Regions from separate parts of the Paracoccus ferrooxidans genome, predicted to be linked through region 1. Evidence: riboswitches for the same ligand, from Rfam matches in the RefSeq annotation. Region 1 holds a riboswitch; each other region holds the start of a gene.
The links. Region 1 has a riboswitch for cobalamin ahead of E3U26_RS16525 (TroA family protein). Riboswitches for the same ligand answer to the same signal wherever they lie in the genome.
Positions count from the first base shown of each region.

Region 2: linked by a shared signal. The riboswitch ahead of E3U26_RS22945 (TonB-dependent receptor plug domain-containing protein) and the one ahead of E3U26_RS16525 (TroA family protein) in region 1 are both predicted to bind cobalamin.
Region 3: linked by a shared signal. The riboswitch ahead of nrdH (glutaredoxin-like protein NrdH) and the one ahead of E3U26_RS16525 (TroA family protein) in region 1 are both predicted to bind cobalamin.
Region 4: linked by a shared signal. The riboswitch ahead of E3U26_RS09735 (CbtB domain-containing protein) and the one ahead of E3U26_RS16525 (TroA family protein) in region 1 are both predicted to bind cobalamin.

Region 1 covers NZ_CP038201.1:720,640-726,212, reverse strand. The annotation lists gene E3U26_RS16535 (ABC transporter ATP-binding protein) at 1-491, opposite strand, end outside; gene E3U26_RS16530 (FecCD family ABC transporter permease) at 488-1,537, opposite strand; gene E3U26_RS16525 (TroA family protein) at 1,534-2,541, opposite strand; cobalamin riboswitch at 2,636-2,834, opposite strand; gene E3U26_RS16520 (helix-turn-helix domain-containing protein) at 2,896-4,329, opposite strand; gene aceB (malate synthase) at 4,464-5,573, shown strand, end outside.
Region 2 covers NZ_CP038202.1:1,213,551-1,219,123, forward strand. The annotation lists gene E3U26_RS22935 (aminotransferase-like domain-containing protein) at 54-1,274, shown strand; gene E3U26_RS22940 (SLC13 family permease) at 1,308-3,083, opposite strand; cobalamin riboswitch at 3,223-3,440, shown strand; gene E3U26_RS22945 (TonB-dependent receptor plug domain-containing protein) at 3,576-5,462, shown strand; gene E3U26_RS22950 (ABC transporter substrate-binding protein) at 5,456-5,573, shown strand, end outside.
Region 3 covers NZ_CP038202.1:1,205,161-1,210,733, forward strand. The annotation lists gene E3U26_RS22890 (LysR family transcriptional regulator) at 1-196, opposite strand, end outside; gene E3U26_RS22895 (YeiH family protein) at 299-1,318, shown strand; gene E3U26_RS22900 (DUF6635 family protein) at 1,386-2,216, shown strand; partial or broken gene E3U26_RS22905 (alpha-hydroxy-acid oxidizing protein) at 2,206-3,125, opposite strand; cobalamin riboswitch at 3,289-3,479, shown strand; gene nrdH (glutaredoxin-like protein NrdH) at 3,572-3,793, shown strand; gene nrdI (class Ib ribonucleoside-diphosphate reductase assembly flavoprotein NrdI) at 3,802-4,218, shown strand; gene nrdE (class 1b ribonucleoside-diphosphate reductase subunit alpha) at 4,200-5,573, shown strand, end outside.
Region 4 covers NZ_CP038198.1:1,935,785-1,941,357, forward strand. The annotation lists gene E3U26_RS09715 (hypothetical protein) at 1-1,144, shown strand, start outside; gene bluB (5,6-dimethylbenzimidazole synthase) at 1,178-1,801, opposite strand; gene E3U26_RS09725 (hypothetical protein) at 1,804-2,337, opposite strand; gene E3U26_RS09730 (CbtA family protein) at 2,407-3,105, opposite strand; gene E3U26_RS09735 (CbtB domain-containing protein) at 3,107-3,283, opposite strand; cobalamin riboswitch at 3,320-3,525, opposite strand; gene E3U26_RS09740 (endonuclease/exonuclease/phosphatase family protein) at 3,686-4,738, opposite strand; gene leuD (3-isopropylmalate dehydratase small subunit) at 4,729-5,334, opposite strand; gene E3U26_RS09750 (hypothetical protein) at 5,424-5,573, shown strand, end outside.

The DNA.
Region 1 (5,573 bases):
AGGAGCAGGATGCGCGGCGCCTGGGCATGGGCGCGCGCGATATGGACGCGCTGGCGCTCGCCCCCCGAAAGCGAGGCCCAGTCGCGTCCCGCCATATGCGCCATGTCCACGGCGTCGAGGGCCGCCGCGACGGCGTCGTCGTCCTGGGCACCCCATGGCCGCAGCGGGCCAAGCCAGGGCGTGCGGCCCAGCTCCACCGCGTCGCGCACCGTGATCCGCTCGGCCGTCTCGGCCGATTGCGCGACCAGCGCCAGCCGCCGCGCGATCTGCCGCCGCCCCAGCCGGGCCATGGGCCGGCCCTCCAGCCGGATCTCGCCGCGGCTCGGGCGCAGCAGGCCCGCCATCAGCCCCATCAGCGTCGACTTGCCCGATCCGTTCGGCCCGATCAGGCCCAGGGTCTCGCCCGGATGCAGGCGCAGGCTGATGTCGGACAGGATCTCGCGGCCGCGCACGGCATGGCCGGCGCCGACGGCTTCCAGGATGGGCGTCATCGCTGCCGGCCCCGGATCATGACCACGGCAAAGGCGGGCGCGCCGACCAGCGCGGTGATGACGCCGATGGGCAGCACCTGGCCGGGAATGACGATGCGCGAGACCACGTCGGACAGCACCAGGAACACCGCCCCCGCCAGCGCCGTCGCCGGGACCAGCCTGGCATGGCGCGGCCCGACGAGGATGCGCATCGCATGCGGCACCACCAGCCCGACGAAGCCGATGGCCCCGGCGATCGAGACCATGATCGCCGTCGCCAGCGAGGCCGTGCCGATCAGCAGCGCCTGCGTGCGCCGCAGGTCGATGCCAAGCGACGCGGCGCTTTCCGCCCCGAAGGCGAAGGCGTCGAGCGTGCGCGCATGCCACAGCCCGATCCCCAGCGCCAGCGCCGCCATCGGCACCGCGACCCAGCTGTCCGGCCAGCGCACGCCCGACAGGTTGCCCAGCAGCCAGAACATGATGCCGCGCGCCTGCTCGGCGCTGGCCGATTGCGCGATGATCAGCGCGGTCAGCGCGTTGAACATCTGCGAGCCGGCGATGCCCGCCAGGATGATGACCCCGGCGCCGCGCATTCCGGTCCCGCCGCCGGCGGCGCGCGCCAGCGCCGCGACCAGCGCGAAGGCGGTCAGCGCCCCGGCAAAGGCGCCCGCCGACATGCTGAGCAGCCCCGCGCCGATCCCCGCCACCGCGACCGTGACCGCCCCGGTCGAGGCCCCGGCCGAAATCCCCAGCAGATAGGGCTCGGCCAGGGGGTTGCGCAGCAGCGCCTGCAGGATCAGCCCCGACAGCGCCAGGCTTGCGCCGCCGCAGGCCGCGACCACCGCCCGCGACAGCCGGTAATGCCAGATCACGCTGGCGTCGATCGGGTCGAGCGCCGCCGAGCCAAGCCCGGCCTTGACCGCCAGCACTTCGATGACGGTGGCCAGCGGAATGCGCGTCTCGCCCACCGCCGTGCCGAAGAGCAGCGCCGCGACCAGCACGGCGGGGGCCAGCCACAGCCAGCCCCGATTGCGCCCCGTGCTGCGGGTCGCGGCGCGCGCCCTCATTGCAGGTCGAACCCGGCCAGCGAGTCCGCCAGCGATTCCAGCGCGTAGATCGCGCGCACCGAGGGATCCATCGCATTGGCCGGCATGGTCAGGATGCGGTCGTTCTTCACCGCCTCCATCTCGCTTGTCACCGGGTCCGAGGTCAGGAAATCGCGCTTGACGGCGATGTCGTCGGCGGGAAAGCGGCGGCGGTTCATCTCGGCCGCGACGATGAAGGTCGGGCCGGCCTTGGCGATGGTTTCCCAGCCGACGGTCGGCCATTCCTCGGGCGAGGCGACGACATTCTGCACCCCCAGCTTGGACAGCATCCAGCCCGGCACGCCATTGGCGCCCGCGACATAGGGGTCGATCTCGATCTCGGCCGAGGAATACCAGAACAGGCCCGACACGCCCTCGGGCAGGTCCAGCGCCTGCGCCCGCTCGACCGCCGCCGCCTCGCGCGCCTTCAGGTCGGCGATCACCTCGGCCCCGCGCTCCGATACGTCGAAGATCGCCGCCAGTTCCTCGATGCCCTGGTAAAGCAGCGCGGTGTCGAACAGGACCGTGCGCGCGCCGTCCATGCTTTGCGTATTGTCCTTGCCGACGCATTCGGTCGGCATGATCCAGCTGGGGATCTGCGCGTCGTCGAACATCTCGCGCGTGCCGACCGCGCCCTGCGGGCCGATCATCCATTCATAGGCCGTGACCACCAGCCCAGGCTTCTTGGCCAGCACGCTTTCGAAGCTGGGGGCGTTGTCGGCCAGCCGCTCGACCCTGGCGTCCGCCTCGGCAAATTCGGGCAGGACCGGGTTGATCCACAGCGCCGTGCCCGCCACCTTGTCGGCCAGCCCAAGCATATACAGGATCTCGGTCGTGCTTTGCCCGACGCTGACGACGCTTTCGGGCGCCTTGTCGAAAGTGACCTCGTGGCCGCAGCTGGTCAGGGTCAGCGGGTATTCGGTGCCCGCCAGCGCCATCGGCGCCAGGGTGGACGTGGCGATGATCGCCGTGGTGAGCCTCAGCATGATGTTTCCTTCCGCTACATCATGAACAGGCCGGATGAGCGGATGGAGACCGGGCCAATGCCGGTCGCAACCCCTCCCGAGCCGACCCGCTCGGATTGGTCAAACGTCGTCGGCAGGTCTCCTGACTGGCGGGTCACGGCAGGGATGCGGCCTTCCCATGGCACGGGGCCACAGTGGCGTTCTCGCATCCTGCTCGCCGCCTACAGTTGCGGGGGCAGTTCCGGTTCGGGGCCTTGCGACCCCGGCGGATTCCCTTTCAATTCCTTGCGGAAACCGACGCGCTCTCCCTAGCTGCCGGCGCGGGCGCTGGCAAGCGTCAGCATGGGCGCCCGGCCACGGCCTGCCTGCGGGCGCCTAGCCCTCCTCGAAGCTGAAGATCGCCAGGCTGCGCTCGCGCTCGTTCACGCGCAGCCGGCGGTTGATCGGGGCATGGGCGCGGGCCGAGCAATCCGGCCGCTCGCAGAGATAGCAGTTCAGCCCGATATCCACCGGCCGGATGCGGTCCAGGTCGATGCCGTCGGCATAGACCAGCCGCGGCGCATAGGCCACGTCGCAGCCCAGCCCGATCGCCAGCCGTTGCGCCGGTGCGCCATGGGTGCCGCCGGCCCGCGCCACCGTGCGCGCGATCGAGAAATAGCTGGCGCCCTCGGGCATGCGGATGACCTGGGTCTGCACCCGGTCCGGCGTCTCGAAGGCGGCATGGATGTTCCACAAGGGGCAGGTGCCGCCGAAGCGCGAGAACGGGAACCGCCCGGCGCTGAAGCGTTTCGAGATGTTCCCGGCCCGGTCCACCCGCACGAAGAAGAACGGGATGCCCCGCGCCTCGGGGCGTTGCAGCGTCGACATGCGATGCGCGGTCTGCTCGAAGCTGGCGCCGAAGCGGTGGCCCAGCAGCTCGACGTCGTAGCGCGCCGATTCGCAGGCGGCGAGAAAGCGGGCATAGGGCATCATCAGCGCCGCCGCGAAGTAATTCGCCAGGCTCACCCGCATCAGCGCGACGGCAGGCGGGTCGGCCAGTCCCGCCTCGTCGACCAGCCGGGCGATCAGCGGCTCCTGCTCCAGCCGGGCCAGCAGCACGCCGATCTGGAAGCGGCGGCTGGACTGCGCCAGCAGTTCCGACAGCATCAGCTCGCGCCGGTGCGGGTCGAAGCGGCGCAGCTGCTCGCCCATGACCGGGGCGGGCAGGATGCGCACAGCGATGCCATGCGCGGCCAGCCGGCCGGTCAGGGCCATGTGCGGCTCGTTGCGGTGCAGCGCCAGCTCCTCGGCCAGCGCCTCGGCGGCGCGGTCCAGCGCATCGACATGGTTGCGCCGGGCATAGAACCAGCCGCGCACCGCATCGACCGGGCGCGATGTGCCGGCCAGCGCCTCGACCTTGTCGCGATCGGTCAGCGGGTTGTCGTCGGCCTGCGGCCGCAGCAGCGCTTGGCGGTGGCTGTCGTGCAGCCGCACGAAGGCCGCCGCGATCCGGGGCGAGGCTTGCAGCACCGCCTCGATCTCGGCGCGGGACGGCGCGCCCGCCTCCAGCGCCGGATCCTTCAGCGCCGCGGCGAAATCCGCCGCAAGCTGCGCGTCGGTCGAGGGCGCAAGCTCGGCGATGTTCATGTCATAGACCTCGGCCAGCCGCATCAGGAAGCGCGCCGAGGCCGGGCGCTGGTCGGCCTCGATCAGCGTGACATAGCTGGCCGAGACGCCCAGCTCGGCCGCCATCTGCGCCTGGGTCAGCCCCAGCGACTGGCGCAGCACGCGCAGGCGCTGGCCGATGAGCAGTTTCTTGCCTCGGGTCATGTGACAAACCTTACAAGTTCTGCGGCTACACGGTGACAAGATTGACCGCCACACCCGTTGTTTTCAAAGCAATAATGCACATGCAGCATGACATTACTACTGTGACATTACGCCGTGAATCACAGGAGGCCGCCATGCCGCTCGACCGCAATGCCCCACCGCTTCCGCCCGTCGTCCTGCGCGCCGTGCCGGGCGCGCATCATGTCCTGACCCCCGAGGCGCTGGGTTTCGTCGCCGCATTGCAGGCCCGCTTTGGCCTGCGGCTGCATGCGCTGATGGTCGCCCGCGCCCGCCGGCAGGAGCGCATCGACCGGGGCGAGTTGCCCGACTACCTGCCGCAGACGCGCGAGATCCGGCAGGGCATCTGGCAGGCCGCCCCCGTCCCGCCCGCGCTGGAGGATCGCCGGGTCGAGATCACCGGCCCGGTGGATCGCAAGATGATGATCAACGCGCTGAACTCGGGTGCGCGCGTCTTCATGGCCGATTTCGAGGATGCGACCGCACCCAGCTTCGCCAATGTCATCGCCGGGCAGGCGAACCTGATCGACTATCGCGACGGCACGCTGGACCATGACGACCCCGCCACCGGCAAGAGCTATCGCGTCGGCCCGAACCCGGCGCTGCTGGTCGTCCGCCCGCGCGGGCTGCACCTGCCCGAGGCGAATGTGCTGATCGGCGGCCAGCCGGTCTCGGCGGCGCTGTTCGATTTCGGCCTGTCGCTTTATCATTGCGGCCGGGCGCTGGCCGCGACCGGGCGCGGGCCGTTCTATTACCTGCCCAAGCTGGAAGCCCATGGCGAGGCGCGGTTCTGGAACGAGGTCTTCGCCTTTGCCCAGGACCGCATGGGGCTGGCGCAGGGCACGATCAAGGCCACCGTGCTGATCGAGACCCTGCCCGCCGCCTTCGAGATGGACGAGATCGTCTGGGAGCTGCGCGACCATATCGCCGGGCTGAACTGCGGCCGCTGGGACTATATCTTCAGCTATATCAAGACCCTGCGCAACCATGCCGCCTATGTGCTGCCCGACCGGGCGCAGGTCGGGATGGAGGACGCCTTCCTGGCCGCCTATGCCGCCCGCGTGGTCAAGGTCTGCCACCGCCGCGGCATCCATGCCATGGGCGGCATGTCGGCGGCGATCCCCGTCCGGGGCGATGCCGAGGCGAACGAGGCCGCCTTTGCCCGCGTCCGCGCCGACAAGCAGCGCGAGGTCGGCATGGGCTTCGACGGCTGTTGGGTCGCGCAT
Region 2 (5,573 bases), on a different replicon from region 1:
GGCCGGGCGCCATGAGGCTTGCCCTGTTGGCGAAAAACGGTCACAGCAGGATCATGCCCGACCAAACCGTTCCGACCATGCGCCCCGCTTTTGCCCCCTGGCTGTCCCGCAGCAACGACGTGACCTCGGTCTTTCTGGCGGCGGGCCAGGTGCCCGGCCTGGTCAACCTTGCCGGCGGGCTGCCCGAGCCCTCGGTCTGGCCGGTCGCGGAACTGGCCGGACTGGCGGCCGAGGCGATCCGCAGCCACCCCGACGAAACGCTGGGCTATGGCCCGATCCCCGGCCTGCCGGCGCTGCGCGACCTGATCGCCGCCCGCTTCTCGACCGATGCGCTGCGGCTTTCGCGCGAAAACGTGCTGATCACCACCGGCGGCATGCAGGCGCTGGAGCTGATGGGCAAGGTGCTGCTGCAGCCCGGCGGGCTGGTCGCGGCACAGAGCCCGGCCTATCTGGGCGCGCTCGACGCCTGGATGCCGCATGCGCCGCGCTATCGCCCGATGCGGATCGAGGGCAACGATTTCGACCCCCATGCCGCGCTGGTGGGGGCGCAATTCGCCTATACGGTGCCGAATTTCTCGAATCCCAGCGGCCGGCTGGTGGCCCTGCCCGAGCGGCAGGCGCTGGTCGCCGCCGCCCATGCCACCGGCACCTGGCTGATCGAGGACGACCCTTACGGCGCGCTCTACTACGAAGGCGAGCCCCTGCCCCGACTGCTCGAACTGTCGGCGGGGGCGCAGCCCGGCCCCTATGACGGGCCGGTGGTCTACATGGGGTCGCTGTCCAAGGAGCTGGCGCCGGGGCTGCGCATCGGCTGGGTGATCGCCGCGCCCGAGATGATCGCGGCGCTGGCCACCGCCAAGCAGGGCTCGGACATGTGTTCCAGCGGCTTGTCGCAGATGCTGGCGCTGCGCGCGCTGCAGGCGGGGATCACCGACCGCATCCGCCCCGAGGTGCTGGCGATCTATCGCGCCCGGCGCGACGCGCTGTGCGCCGCCATGCAGGCGCATCTGGCGGGCGACCTGGACTGGCAGGTGCCGGTGGGCGGCATGTTCGTCTGGGCCACGGCGCGCGATCCGCGGCTGGACACCGACCGGCTGCTGCATCATGCGATGGCCGAGGGGGTCTGCATCTCGCCCTCCAGCGTCTTCGACCCCGAGGGGCTGGACCGCCGTTCGCTGCGGCTGAACTTTACCCTGAACCCGCCCGAGCGGCTGGAAGAGGGCTGCCGCCGCCTGGCCCGCGCCATCCGCGCCGCGCTGGCCGAGACGGGCTGAACCGGCCCGTCACACGGCCCGTCAGACCGCCCGTCAGACCGGCCAGACCAGCAGGATCAGCGGCACGCCGGTCAGCACCACCAGCGCCGACAGCGGCGCCCCCAGCCGGGCGTAGTCGCCAAAGCGATAGCCGCCCGGCCCCATCACCAGCGTGTTGCACTGATGCCCGATGGGGGTCAGGAAATCGCAGCCTGCGCCCACCGCCACCGCCATCAGGAAGGCATCGGGCCGATAGCCGAGCTGGTCGGCAAAGGTCGCGGCGATGGGGGCCATGACCAGCACGGTCGCGGCATTGTTCAGGAAGGGCGTGACCGCCATGGCCGTGACCAGGATCAGCGTCACCGCGCCCCAGACCGGCAGGCCCGTCGCCGCCTGCGACAGCCACGCGCCCAGCAGGTCGGTCACGCCGGTCTTTTGCAGCGCCTCGCTGACCGGGATCAGCGCGCCCAGCATGATCAGGATCGGCCATTCGATGGCCTCATAGGCTTCCTCGGCGCTGATCGCGCCGGTCAGGATCATCAGCACGGCGGCGGCGAAGAAGGCGACGGCGACCGGCACCAGCCCCGCCGCCGTCGCCGCCATGGCGACCGCCAGGATCAGCACCGGCAGCAATTGCTTGCGCACCCCGCCCAGCCGGATATGGCGCTCGGCCAGGGGCAGCAGGCCCAGCACGCGCATCCGCTCGGGCAACAGCTCGATCGGCCCCTGCACCAGCAGCACGTCGCCCGCCGCCAGCACCGTCCGGCTGAGCCGCTGCGTCATGCGATGCCCGGCGCGCGAAATCGCGATCAGGTTCACGCCATGCTGGTCGAACAGCGCGATCCGCCCCACCGTCTGGCCGACCAGAAGCGAGGCCGGAGCGATCACCGCCTCGATCACGCCGATCTTGTCGGCCGGCAGCCCCTCTTCGGCCGCCGCATCCTGCCGGGTCAGCTCCATGCCCAGCTTGGTCACGGCGCGTTCCAGCGCATTCGGCTCGCCGCGCAACAGCAGCGTGTCGCCCATCTCGATCACCGTGTCGGGCAGCGTCACCGCGCGGCGCGCGCCGCCGCGGATCAGCCCGGTCACGGCCACCTCGCCATCGACGGCGCTGAGATACTCGCCCACCGTCATGCCGACGATGCCGGCGCCCTCGGGGACGGTGGCCTCGGTGTGATAGTCGCTGATGTTCACCGCCTCGCTCAGCGAGGCCGTCGCACGGCGGTCGCGCGGCAGCAGCCGATGGGCGAAAAGCAGGAAGACCAGCCCCACCAGCGACAGGCCGAGGCCGACCGGCGCATAGTCGAACATGGTGAAGGGCTGGCCCGTCATCTGCTCGCGCACCCGCGAGACGATGATGTTGGGCGAGGTGCCGACCAGCGTGATCAGCCCGCCCAGGAGCGAGCCGAAGGCCATCGGCATCAGATAGGCCGAGGGCGAATGCCCCGAGCGCCGCGCCATCTTCAGCGCCGCCGGCATCAGCATGGCCAGCGCGCCGATGTTCTTGACCAGCGCCGACAGGCCCGTGACCGAGCCGACCAGCACCAGAAGCTGCCAGCGCAGGGTCCGCAACCGCCCCAGCATCCGGCGCATCACCGCCTCGATCACGCCCGAGCGCGAGATGCCGGCGCTGACCACCAGCGCGCTGCCGACGATGATGACGATGTCGTCGCTGAAGCCGCGGAACGCCTCCTCCGGCTTGACCGTGCCGGCCAGCAGCGAAGCCAGCAGCGCGATCATCGCCACCACGTCGTAGCGCAGCCGCCCCCAGACGAACAGCGCCATCATCGCGCAAAGGATCAGCACGGCCAGGATCTGCGGCATGGCCATCGCTTGACCTTCCCTTCCGTCGGATACCTGACCCAATGCCGCGGCCCGGCGGGCGGTTCCGCGGCCGCGTTCCCGGACAGGTTGTCGCGGCGGCCGGGCGCAGGGCGCATTGCCGCTTGACAGCCGGCGCCCGGCTGCGGCAATGCGGGGCCGCTACGGTTCCGGCGGGCTTGCGCGCCGGATGAAAAGGGAACACCGGTGCGCCCGCCGGCCGCGATGCGGCCAGGGCAAGGCCGGGGCTGCCCCCGCAACTGTAAGCGGTGAGCGACGGTCGAACGTGCCACTGGGATCTCCTGGGAAGGCCGGCCTGAGCAGCGATCCGCAAGCCAGGAGACCTGCCGTGGCGATCACCCATTTCCGGCGCGGGGCGCGTCTGGAAAGCGGCCGTTCCGCAGAGGTGACGATCGTCGTCCTGCGGTCGGGCCTGCCAGCCTTTCCGCAGGGCATTTCTGCAAATCGCGGGCCGCGGGCCCGTGCTGGAAAGGCTTTGGAATGTTCAGAACTCCGGTTTCCCTGCTGGCCGCCACCGCCGCCCTGCTGCCGGCGGCCGCCACCGGCCAGGAAGGCTATCGCCTGGACGAGGTGGTGATCTCGGGCGGGCTGACCGCCGTGGCCGAGGGCGGCTATGCCCGCGCCCATACCGTGCTGACCGCCGCCGAGATCGAGGCCAGGGGCATCGCCACCGTGCAGGACGCGCTGCGCGCCGTGCCGGGGGTTTCGGTCTCGGCCACCGGCTCGACCTTCACCCAGGTCCGCATCCGCGGCGGCGAGGGCAACCACACGCTGATCCTGATCGACGGGATCGAGGCGACGGGCGGGGCCGACGAATACATCCTGTCCGGGCTGGAGACCGCCAATATCGAGCGCATCGAGGTGCTGCGCGGGCCGCAATCGGTCTATTACGGCTCGAACGCCTCGGCGGGCGTCATCAATATCATCACCCGCAGGGGCGGGCCGGGGCTGCATTACGGCGGCTCGGTCGAGCTGGGCAACGGCGCCGCCGCCTCGGCCCATGTCAGCCAGCGCGGCGCGCAGGGCGGGATCGCGCTGACCCTCTCGGCGCGGGACGACCACGGCTATGACCAGTCGGGCGACGGCGGCGAAAAGGACGGGACCAACCGCAAGACCATCGGGCTTTCGGGCGACTGGCAGATCGGCGAGGATCTGCGCCTGGGCACCACCCTGCGCCGCGCGAAGGAGAAATACGATTACGATTCCACCAGCTGGTCCGCGACCAGCGCGCAGGAATATGTGGTGGACGACCCGCACAAATACAGCGAACGCGACGAGTTCCAGGGCGGGATCTGGGCCGAATATTCCATGCTGGGCGGCCGGCTGACGCATCGGCTGGACTATCAGGACACGATCTACAAGCAAAGCTACGAGGGCGGCCCGGTCACGCGCGGCGAGACGCGCAAGCTGAAATACCGCGGCAGCTTCGGCATCGACGGCACGGTGGCCGAGGCGTCGCACCTGCTGAACGTGCTGGCCGAGCGGCAAAGGGACGAAAGCTCCTCGGCCCCGGAAAACCGGCGCGAGATGACCTCGGTCGCGCTGGAGTATCGCGGCTTTCTGGACAACGGGCTGGATGTCCAGGCCGGTGTCCGCCACGACGGCAACAAGGTGTTCGAGGACTTCACCAGCTGGAACCTGGGCCTGTCCTGGCACGTGCCGGACCGGCCCTTCCGCCTGCACGCCTCGGCCGGGACCGGGCTGGTCAACCCGTCCTATTTCGAGCTTTACGCCAATGCGGATTATGGCTCTTCGGTCTACCTGGGCAATCCGAACCTGAAGCCCGAAAAGAACCGCGGATTCGACCTGGGCGTCGAGGCGCAACTTCCCAATGGCATGGGCGTGGTCGACGTCACCTATTTCAACGAAAAGCTGCGCGACGAGATCGAAAGCTATCTGGTCCGCGCCGAGGGCGGCACCAGCTATTACAGCTATCGCAACCAGGCCGGCGAAAGCCCGCGCGAAGGGGTCGAGGTGACGGCCCGCATCAAGGCGACCGACAGCCTGGATGTCGCGCTGAACTACACCTATCTGGACGCCCGCAACCCGGACGGCTCGGTCGAGGTGCGCCGGCCCCGGCATGAACTGGGCCTGTCGGCGACGCTGGCCGTCCTGGAAGGGCGTGGCACCGTCACGGCGGACATTCGCCATGTCTCGGGCAATTGGGATACGCAATATTGGGGTGCCTACCCGACCCGCGAACTGCCCGCCCATACCGTGGTCAACCTGGCGGCGGGCTACGACCTGACCGCGAATCTCCGCGTGACCGGCCGCGTCGTGAACCTGTTCGACAAGGAATATTCCGATGTCTGGGGCTATGCCTCGCAGGGCCGCACCCTTTACGCCGGCCTGACGGCGAAATGGTAAGGCGGCTCGGCCTTGTCGCCGGCCTTCTGGCCGGCCTGATCCTGCCGGGATTTTTCCAGCCCGCCGCGGCCGAGCCGCCGCGCCGAGTGCTGTCGATGAACCTCTGCACCG
Region 3 (5,573 bases), on a different replicon from region 1:
CCATGAAGGCTTCGCCGGTCTCGGTCAGCACGATGCGCCGCCCCACCCGGTCGAAGAAACGCACGCCATGCCGCGCCTCCAGCGCCGAGACGGCGGCGCTGACCGCCGATTGCGTCAGGTTCAGCGCCTCGGCCGCGCGGGTGACATGCTGCCGCTCGGCCACGGCAAGGAAGATGCGGAGCTGTTCCAGCGTCATGGCCAACTGATAAGTAAAATCGAACGATATGGCAAATATAATGCGATGGATTGAACGTGCATCCGGGACCATGTTCCGCCTTGCAAGCAAGGAAACGCGATCATGTCCTCGACCGAGCAGAACCAGCAAACATCTTCCGCGATCACGGCCTGGCTTTCCGCCACGCTGCCGGGGCTGGGGCTGACCTTCGGCATCGCGGTCCTGGCGACGGCGGTGCAGCGCTTCTCGGGCATCCCGGCGCTCAGCCCGCTGGTGGTGGCCATGGTGCTGGGCATGGCGCTGCGCAACCTGGCCGGCACGCCCGAGGCGGCGCGGCCGGGCATCGGCTTTTCGCTGCGCCGCGTCTTGCGTTTCGCCATCGTGCTGCTGGGCTTCCAGCTGACGCTGGAGCAGTTGCGCGCCGTGGGCCTGCCGGGGGTAGCGGTGATCGCGGTGGTGCTGGCCGCGACCTTCGTCTTCACCAAATGGGCCGGGCGGGCGCTGGGGGTCGAGGCGCGGCTGGCCGAGCTGATCGCGGCCGGCACCTCGGTCTGCGGCGCCTCGGCGGTGATCGCGACGAACACGGTCACGCGCGGCACGGACGAGGACGTGGCCTATGCCATCGCCTGCGTGACGGTCTTCGGCTCGCTCTCGATGATCGCCATGCCGCTGCTGGGCGAGATGATGGCGATGGGGCCTTCGCATTACGGCATCTGGGTCGGCGCCACCGTGCATGAGGTGGCGCAGGTCGTCGGCGCCGGTTTCCAGCATGGCGCCGAGGCCGGGCAGGCCGCGACCGTGGCCAAGCTGAGCCGGGTGATGCTGCTGGCGCCGCTGATCCTGGTGCTGGGCGCGCTGGCGCGCCGCGGCGGCAAGGCCGCGCATGGCTCGGCGCCGACGCCCTGGTTCGTGCTGGGCTTCATCGCCGTCGTGCTGCTGAACAGCGCCCTGCCCTTGCCCGAGGCGCTGCATACCGAGGTGGTCGGCCTGACCGCCTTTCTGCTGACCATGGCGCTGGCGGCGATGGGGCTCGAAACCGACATCCGCAAGCTGCGCGCCAAGGGCGTCCGGCCGCTGGCGCTTGGCGCGCTGGCCTGGCTGTTCATCTCGACCCTGGGCCTGGGGCTGGTCGCGCTGCTGTGACGGCGCGGCATTGAGCCGCCCCGCCGCGATGCCTAGATTGGGCGCGATCCGCCAAAGGACCGCGCCCATGGCCCTAAAGCCCGCCGACCCCCGTCCGATGACCCGGCGCGAGACCGAGGTCCGCCGCTTCGTCCGCGCCCGCTATGGCCCGCGCGGCACGCTGGCGCTGCATCGCCACGCGCTCGGCCTCGACCTGCTGCGTGCGCCGGTGAACGTCATGCTGTCGCCGCTGTTCCTGCTGGTGCGGCTGGCCGCGCCGCTTCTGCGCCGGATCGGGCTGCGGCGCGCTGGCGACTGGCTGTCGCGCCGGCAGATCTTCCTGAAATCCGACGTGGCGCAAAGGATCGAGGCGGACCTGGCCCATTTCATTGACGACCTGGCCGAAAAGGGGCTGGCGCCCCGGGCCGCGCCGCAAAGCGTCGCCCGCGCCGTCTCGGACTATGCCGAGACCCGCAATGCGGTCTCCGAGATCACCACCTCGGTCCTGGTGCTGGGCTCGGGGCTCTTGCTGTTCCACCGCGCCACGCCGGGGGTGATCTCGCTGGCCGGGCCGGTCGCGCATCTGCGGGCGCAGGCGCAGGCGGTCGAGGATTTCGCGCTGGGAAGCTGGGCCGGCCGCATGTGGTATGGCGCCTTCCCACGAGAGCTTTCCAGCGTGGATCTGCTGCTGACCGGGGTGGTGCTGGCCATGCTCGCCTCGGTCCTGACCACCTTTGCCGGGCTGGCCGCCGATCCGGTCCAGCTTTGGACCGGCATCCACAAGCGCCGGGTGCTGCGGCTGCTGCGCCGGCTGGACCGGGCCGAGGACGGGCCGGGGCTGGGGCGCGAACATGTGCTGGCCCGGCTGGGCGACCTGTCGGATGCGGCGCTGAGCCTGTGGCGCAGCTTCAAGGGCTAGGCCAAAGCACGGTTCCATCGATCCCGGCCAGGTCGCGGCGTCCGGTCAGGGCCATGGCGACCTCCAGCTCGGCGCGCAGGATGGTCAGCATATGCGCGACCCCCGCCGCGCCGCCCACCGCCAGGGCATGGATCTGCGGCCGCCCGACCAGCACCGCCGCGGCGCCCGGGCCAGGGCCTTCAGCGCATCGGTGCCGCGGCGGATTCCGCCGTCGCACAGCACCGGAATGCGCCCGGCGACCTGGCGGGCGACGACCGGCAGAGCCTCGGCCCTCGCCGGCAGCGTGTCGAGCGCCCGGCCGCCGTGGTTCGAGACGATCACCCCGTCCGCACCCACCGCCACGGCGCGCTCGGCATCATGCGCCGACATGATGCCCTTCAGGATCACCGGCAACCGGGTCTGCGACTTCCGCCGCGCTCTTTGATCTGGCGCGCGGTCACGACGGTGACGGTCCGTGGCGTGTCGAGCAGCGGCGGGGTGATCTTGTCCGAGGCGCTTTCGGTGGTCTTGTAGCTGGTCTCGGCCTCGCTGCCCTGCTGGCGGCGGATGACCGCCGTGTCCAGCGTCACGGTGTCCTGCGCCTGGGCGGGGCCGCCGACCCCCGCGAAAATGGCAAGGACCGGAAGCAGGCCCAGGGTCGGCAGCAATTGCGCGGCAGACCCCGAGGCTGGCGGTTTGGGATGGGTTTTGTTCATGGGTTATCCCGGCACAAAGATGCCCCGCCTTCCGCCAGCAGGCAGAGGCGACATTAAGTGATGTTTTATCAATAGCTTGCGCTTTATCGCGCCAGAACGGGAACGGGAACGGGAACCCCGGCTCACGTGCGCGCGATCCACGCAAGAGGGCGAATTGTCGCTTTGTCAAACGACGCGACGTCATTCCATGCCATGTCCCCGCGCCTGTTGCCATATTCCAACAGGCCCGCAGGTGGGGCGGTCCGTGGCCGCAGCCCGTCCACCGCCATGGCCCGGCGGCAAATCGAGCCCCTGGCGCGATCCGGGAACCCCACCAGATATTCCGGGCGCGGCCCGGCCATCCACTAAATATGGATTGACCCGGCCCGTGACCCGTGGCTAACTGCCGGGGTCATGGTTGCCCTGGGGCCGACTCGGGGATGAAAAGGGAAGCCGGTGAAAAGCCGGCACTGCCCCCGCAGCTGTAAGCGGCGAGCGACGCTGGAATGCCACTGGGGCCAAGGCTCCGGGAAGGCCGGCTAAGCCGAGACCCGCAAGTCAGAAGACCTGCCATGGCGCGAAAGGACGAAACCGTGCGGCGGGCGCGGGGCTGGAACAGGGTCCGGTGGCACGCCCATCGGCCCGGCCCCCTCTTGCCGACAGAACAGAAGGAGCCGAGCCATGTCCATCACCGTTTACTCCAAGCCCGCCTGCGTGCAATGCACCGCCACCACGCGGGCGCTCGACGCGCGCGGCCTGGCCTATCAACTGATCGACCTGACCGAGGACGACGCGGCGATGGAACTGGTCGTCTCGCTGGGCTATCGCCAGGCCCCGGTGGTCGTCGCCGGCGATGCGCATTGGGCGGGCTTCCGGCCCGACATGATCGGCCGGCTGTCCTGACCGGCGCCATGGGCGGGCTGGTCTATTATTCCTCGGCCTCGGGGAACACCGCGCGCTTCGTGGCGCGGCTGGGGCTGGCGGCCGGGCGCATCCCGGTCTCGCCGTGCGATCCGCTGCCCGAGGCGGCAACGCCCTATGTGCTGATCTGCCCGACCTATGCCGACGGGACCGGCCGGGGCGCGGTGCCCAAGCAGGTGATCCGCTTCCTGAACGATCCCGCCCGCCGCGCCGGCCTGCGCGGCGTCATCGCCGCCGGCAACCGCAATTTCGGGGCGACCTATGCCTTGGCCGGCCGGGTGATTTCTGACAAGTGCAACGTCCCCGTGCTGTATCGATTCGAGCTGGCGGGGACTGATCTGGACATTTCCCGCGTGCAGGCGGGGCTTGAGAAATTCTGGGGGACGGAATGCTTGACGATGGCGTAAAGGCCGAGCTGGACTATCACGCGCTGAACGCGATGCTGAACCTTTACGACGGCGAGGGCCGCATCCGCTTCGACGCGGATCGCAAGGCCGCGCGGCAGTATTTCCTGCAGCATGTCAACCAGAACACCGTCTTCTTCCACTCGCTGGACGAGAAGCTGGGCTACCTGGTGGACGAAGGCTATTACGAGGCCGAAGTCCTGGACCAGTATCCGCGCGCCTTCCTGCACCGGATCTGGGACGCGGCCTATGCGCGCAAGTTCCGCTTTCCGACCTTCCTGGGCGCCTTCAAGTATTATACCAGCTACACGCTGAAGACCCGCGACGGGCGGCGCTATCTGGAACGCTACGAGGACAGGGTGGTCATGGTCGCGCTGGCCTTGGCGCGCGGCGACGAGGATCTCGCCATGCGCTTCATGGAGGAAATCCTGTCGGGCCGGTTCCAGCCCGCGACGCCGACCTTCCTGAACGCCGGCAAGAAATCGCGCGGCGAACTGATCTCGTGCTTCCTGCTGCGGCTGGAGGACAACATGGAAAGCATCGGCCGCGGCATCAATTCGGCGCTGCAGCTTTCCAAGCGCGGCGGCGGCGTCGCCCTGATGCTGACCAACCTGCGCGAGGCCGGGGCGCCGATCAAGGGGATCGAGAACCAGTCCTCGGGCGTCATCCCGGTGATGAAACTGCTGGAGGACAGCTTTTCCTATGCCAACCAGCTGGGCGCGCGGCAAGGCGCGGGGGCGGTCTACCTGAACGCGCATCACCCCGACATCCTGCGCTTCCTGGACACCAAGCGCGAGAATGCCGACGAGAAGATCCGCATCAAGACGCTGTCGCTCGGCGTGGTGATCCCGGACGTGACCTTCGAACTGGCCAAGAAGAACGAGGACATGTACCTGTTCTCGCCCCATGACGTGGAAAAGGTCTATGGCATGGCCTTCTCGGAGATTTCCGTCACCGAGAAATATGCCGAGATGGTGGACGACAAGCGCATCCGCAAGAAAAAGATCAACGCCCGCGCCTTCTTCCAGACCCTGGCCGAGATCCAGTTCGAAAGCGGCTATCCCTATATCATGTTCGAGGACACGGTGAACCGCGCCAACCCGGTCGCCGGCCGCATCAGCATGTCGAACCTGTGCAGCGAGATCCTGCAGGTCAACGAGGCCAGCACCTTCGACGAGGATCTGAGCTATCGCCACCTCGGCACGGATATTTCCTGCAACCTCGGCTCGCTCAACATCGCCGCGACCATGGACGGGCCGGATTTCGGCGCCACGGTCGAGGCGGCGATCCGGGCGCTGACCGCGGTGTCGGAAATGTCGGCGATCGAGGCCGTGCCCTCGATCCGGCGCGGCAACGAC
Region 4 (5,573 bases), on a different replicon from region 1:
ATCCACCGGCATCTGGGACGAGGGGCTGATGAGTTTCCGCGAACAGACGGCGGTGATGACGGATTACGTCATCGAGTCGGTGCAATATGCGCCCCCGCCGCCGCCCGGCGCCGAAGCCGCGCCCGAACAGCCCCCGGCCGAGCCCGAGGTGGTCTCGCGCGATCACCAGCGCACGGCGCGGATGGAGGTGTCGCTGACCGGCGCGCCCGGCAAGGCCGGCGGCGTCGACCAGGCCATGAGCTTCACCGCCGAGGGGCTGGAGCAGTCGCAGGAGATCCTGATGGGTCCGGGCGGCCAGCCGATGACCTTCCAGATCACCGCGCCCGGCTACGAGGGCAGCGGCCAGATCACCGGCGCGCGCACCGAAGGCATGCTGTCCCTGCTCGCCTGGTTCGTCGCCCATCCGTCCGAGGAGCTGATCAAGGGCTCGCAGGACGGGCTGCGCGACAAGCTGGCCGCCGCCATGCCGCTGTGGGACGACCTGTCGATGGACGCGGTCCTGCATGATCTGAAGATCGGCTCTCCGCTGGGCGAATTCGGCCTTGCCTCGACCAAGGTGACGGTCGGCCTGTCCGGCGCCACCGCCGATGGCCGGCTGCACGAACGGGTGGCGCTGTCGGGCGTGACCGTGCCCGAGGGCGTGCTGCCGCCCTGGGTCGAGCCGATCCTGCCGCAAGAGGTGACGCTGGACTTCACCGCCTCGGGCTTCGATCTGGCGGCGCCGGCGAAGATGCTGATCGAGGGCTTCGACCTGGCCGCCGAGGAACCCTTTGCGCGGCTGGTGCCCGAACAGCTGCAGGCGGCGCTGCTGCCCGGCGGCACGGCCGACCTGAAGCTTGCGCCGTCGCAGATCAAGGGCGACGGCTACCAGATCGACTACCGCGCGGACATCGCGGCCGGTCCGGGCGCGGCGCCCACCGGCGCGGCGCTGATCTCGGCCACGGGGCTCGACAAGGTCGAGGCGGCGCTGGCCGCGGCCCCGCCCGAAGAGGCCGCCCAGCCGCTGATGATGCTGCGCATGGCCCGCGCCATGGCCAAGCCCGGCGCGAGCGGCGAGAATGTCTGGGACATCCAGATGCCCGAGGGCGGCGGCCCCTTTACCGTCAACGGTCAGCCCATGGGCCCGGCCACCTCGCAGCCCTGAACCAAGCGGCCCCGCCCGATGCGGCGGGGCCTTTCAGCGCCGCTGCCAGCCGGGGGCGGTGTTTTCCTGCCAGCCGGTGCGGTGCAGCAGCGGCGTGTCGTCGGTGAACTCGGGCCAGCCGAGGCAGAGCAGCGCCGAGAACTCCCAGCTTTCGGGCACCGCCAGCAGCGGGCCGATCCGCGCGGGGTCGAGGATCGAGACCATGCCCAGGCCCAGGTTGCGCACCCGTGCCGCCAGCCACAGCGCATGGATCGCCATCGCCGTCGATTGCCGCAGGGTCTGCGGCATGGTGGCGCGGCCAAGGCCGTGGCCCTCGGACGGGTCGATCTCGGTAAAGACGGCCAGCCAGACCGGCGCGCGGTCCAGCCCGGCGAGCTTCAGCGCATCGTATTCCTGCCGCTGCCGGCCCTGGTAGCGGGCGGCGGCCCGGGCATTGCAGCGCAGGAAATCGGCGCGGATCGCGGCGCGCAGATCGGGGCTTTCGACCCGGATCACCCGCCAAGGCCGGGCATTGCCGACCGAGGGCGCCAGTTCCATCGCCGCGCGCAATTCCTCCAGCAGCGGCTCGGGGATCGGGTCGTCGCGGAAATGCCGCACGTCGCGGCGCCAGCGCAGGATGCGGTCCAGCGCCGCCTGGTCCTCGGGGCCGAACCGCATCATCAGGGCGTGGCGCAAATGGCGCTGTCGGGCAGGCCCTCGGCCCCGGCGCGGATGCCGACAGGGCGGTCGGGCACGGTCAGTTCCACGGCGAGCGGCCGGCCCGCCACGGTCAGCGGGCGGTGGTCGTTCGAGTTCAGCTCGACCCGCAGCCGGTCGCCGGCGGCGAGCATGTCGAGGTGATGGGCCGGGCCGTAGAGCCGGGCGATCTTGGCGCCGTTCAGGTAAAGATGCGCATGCCCCTCGCCGCGGCGATCGGCCAGCCCGGCATGTTCGGGGGCGAAGCAGAAGCCCTCGGCCTCGACGAACAGGTTCCAGCCGGCGGTGCTGTCGGGCTCCAGCCGGGCCGAGGCGGTGGCGCTGCCCGCGGGCAGGTCGATGGGCGCGCCGTGGTCATGCGCCGCGGCCTGGGTGCCGTGGCCACGCGCGCCGTGGTCGTGGCCGTCCAGCGTGATGCCGTTGGCGGCGGCGATGACGAAGCCCATGCCGCCGCCGAAGATCAGGCCGATCAGCAGCATCGGGATCGAACGATCCATGTCTTTTCCCCGCTTTCATGAAAGGCCGGGCGCGACAGGCACGCCCGGCCGAAAGGGTTGCGGCCCGGATCAGGCGGCTTGCGGCACCGGCGCGCGCTGGCTTTCGCGCTGCCAGAACCAGCCGGCCAGCAGGCCGAGCAGCGCCCAGGCCATGGCGCCGGCACCCAGGGCGCGCCCGGCGAATTCCGCCGAAAGCTCGGGCGGGACCGGGCCGGCATAGCTGTCCGGCTGCGGCGCGCCGATCACATGCGGCGCCAGGATCAGCACGATGGCCACGCCCCAGGCCGCCCAGCCCTTGCCAAAGGCGACCAGCCACAGCGCCAGCCCGGTGGCGGCGGCGGTGCCCAGCCACCAGATCGCGCGCAGCTGCACATCGGCGGCGGCGACGCCCGGCACTTCCGGCGCCAGGCCGAAGGCGGGGGCAAGCTGCATGGTCAGGTAGCCGGCCAGACCCCAAAGCAGCCCCTGCCGCGCCGTGACCGCGTTGCCCTGCGCCTCGGACAGCGCCATCAGCGCCACCAGCATCAGCCCGTAGCCGGCATAGACCATCATGGTGAACAGGACCGAAAGCATGTTGCGGGTCCATTCGAAGGGCCCCAAGTCCTGGTGCGCGCTGACGGCCTCGGCGCCGAAATGGGCCAGTTGGCCGGATTCATACAGTTCGGCATGCAGCAGCACGGGCTGCACGAACCAAAGCTGCAACAGGGCGGCAATCAGCCCCGTTGCAGCGCCAGCGATCAACCCGCTGGTCAGAATGCGCGAGAACATGTCAGTGGCAGGGGAAGCCGGTCGCGTGACGCACGTCATGGGCGGCGTCATGCAGGGTCTCGGCCTGCACCAGCCCGGACATGAAGATCAGCCCGAAGCCGATCGCGAAGGCGGCGATGGCGGGAAACAGGACCGAGGCGCGGCTGGCGCCGGCGGCGGTCATGGGTTTTGCGGTCATCTGCGACCCTTTCCTTTGGTCGTCCAACCCGACGACATTGCGGTTCCTGCATCGGCAGGTCTCCTGGCTTGCGGGTCACGGCAGACGCCCGCCTTCCCGGCCGGATGGCCAGTGGCGCGATGGACGTCCGCTCTCCGCCTACAGTCGCGGGGGCGGCTGCGGATTTGGCCCCTGGATGCCCCGGGGCCGCACCGCATTCCCTTTTGGCCCCGGAAAGGGGCACCGATACACGCGCATGTTACCTGCGATGCCGCGGCGGCGGCAAGCGGAATCGGGTGGCCGCTGCGGGCGGGGTCGAAGGCCGGGCGACGGGCCGGCGGGCGGCGCCGTCGCATGGGTATTTGGACAACGGAGAAGACGCCGGGGCATCGCGCGGGGGCGGGCGGAAGGGGCTTGTCCGAATCAGGGTGCCGGCGGCCAGTCCAGGTCGACCCAGACCAGCCGGTGCGCGGAAGCGGCCAGCGCGGCCTTGGCCAGCGGTCCCTCGGCCGGCCAGAACACGCCCGAGTCCAGCACCTTGAGCGGCCTTGCCGGCAGGACGTAATCGACGCGCAGGTTGCCCGGCGGCTTGTCGTCCGGCCAGTCGCCGGTATCCAGCGCCGGATCGCCCCGGTGGCCGTCGTTCACCCCGCCCTTGGCCGCCGCGCCGCCCGCGCTGCGGGGCAGGGGGTCGGTGACATGCGCCATGATCCGGGCCAGCGCCTCGGGCCGGCCTTCGCTGTCCAGGGGGTCGAGGTTCAGGTTCCCGGCCAGAACGAAGGGGCCGTCAGGCAGGTGATGCAGCCAGAACGCCAGCTCGTCATGGTTGCGTCGCCCGTTCAGATCCTCGGGCCCGTCGAAGACCGGCGGCGTCGCGGACATGGCCAAGAGGTGCAGCGGCCGGCCCGCGACCGTGACCACCGCATCCCAATGCGCGGTCGAGGACAGGCGGCGGATGGCCGCCACCTCCTCGGGCAGCGGCGGCATCAGGTTGTCGGGCAGGTCGCGCCACAGGAAATCCGTGTAATCCTTGACCGGACCGATGGGATGGCGCGACAGGATCGCCATGCCCCCCTGTCCCGAGAAGGTGCCGAAGCCCTGCGCATCGTCGGCCGTGCCCAGCCGCCCGTCGGCGTTCAGGTCGAGCCCGGTCGCCATGCCGGAATTCGGCCGGGCGGCGAAGCGGTGCGGATAGTCCAGCCCGGCCTGCGCCAGCCTGGCGGCAAAGGCGTCCAGCGCGCTGTCCTTGTAATCCCAGTCGAAATGCGTCAGCAACAGGATGTCGGGCCGGGTTTCCGCCAACACCTGCACCACGGCGTCGATCTGCGCATCCTTGCGGCCGAGGTCGCGCAACAAAAGCCCCGGCCCGTCGCGCGACAGGTCGGGGCTGAAGGTCGCGATCCGCAGCGGATCGGCCTGGGCGGCCAGGCCAAGGGCGGCCAGCAGGGCCGCCCCGGCAAGCAGCCTTACACCCAAGGCCGGCTCTGGGCCATCTGCGCCTCGTAGGCGTCGATGGCGGGGGCCTTTTCCATGGTCAGGCCGATGTCGTCCAGCCCGTTCAGCAGGCAGTGGCGGCGGAACGGGTCCAGCTCGAAGGGGAAGCTCTGCCCGTCCGAGGTGGTCACGGTCATGTTTTCCAGATCCACGGTCATGCGGGCGTTGGCGCCCTTCTTGGCGTCCTCCATCAGCACGTCCACCACCTCTGGCGGCATGACGATGGGCAGGATGCCGTTCTTGAAGCAGTTGTTGTAGAAGATGTCGGCGAAGCTGGTCGAGATCACGCAGCGGATGCCGAAATCCAGCAGCGCCCAGGGCGCGTGTTCGCGCGAGCTGCCGCAGCCGAAGTTGTCGCCGGCGACGATGATCTGGCTGTCGCGCCAGGCCGGCTGGTTCAGCACGAAATCCGGGATCTCGTTGCCCTGGGCGTCATAGCGCATCTCGTCGAACAGGTTCTTGCCCAGACCCGAGCGGTGGATCGTCTTCAGGAACTGTTTCGGGATGATCATGTCGGTGTCGATGTTGACCAGCGGCATGGGTGCCGCGATTCCGGTCAGGGTGGTGAACTTGTCCATGTCGTGATCCTCGCAGAATTGACTTGGGCCGCAGCGGCCCGTTAACCGAGACCCGTCCGGCGCCTTGCGCCATGGAAAGGGCTTCGCTGATGTTTTTCGGGTTTTCCAGCCTTGCGGCCCTGCGCGCCTGCATCGCGCGCGACTGGAGGCCGCAGATCGGAGACCCCGAGATCACCGGCTGGCTGACGGTGCTCTCTTACTTCCTGTGCTTCGTGCTGGCCGTCATGGTGCTGCGCCGC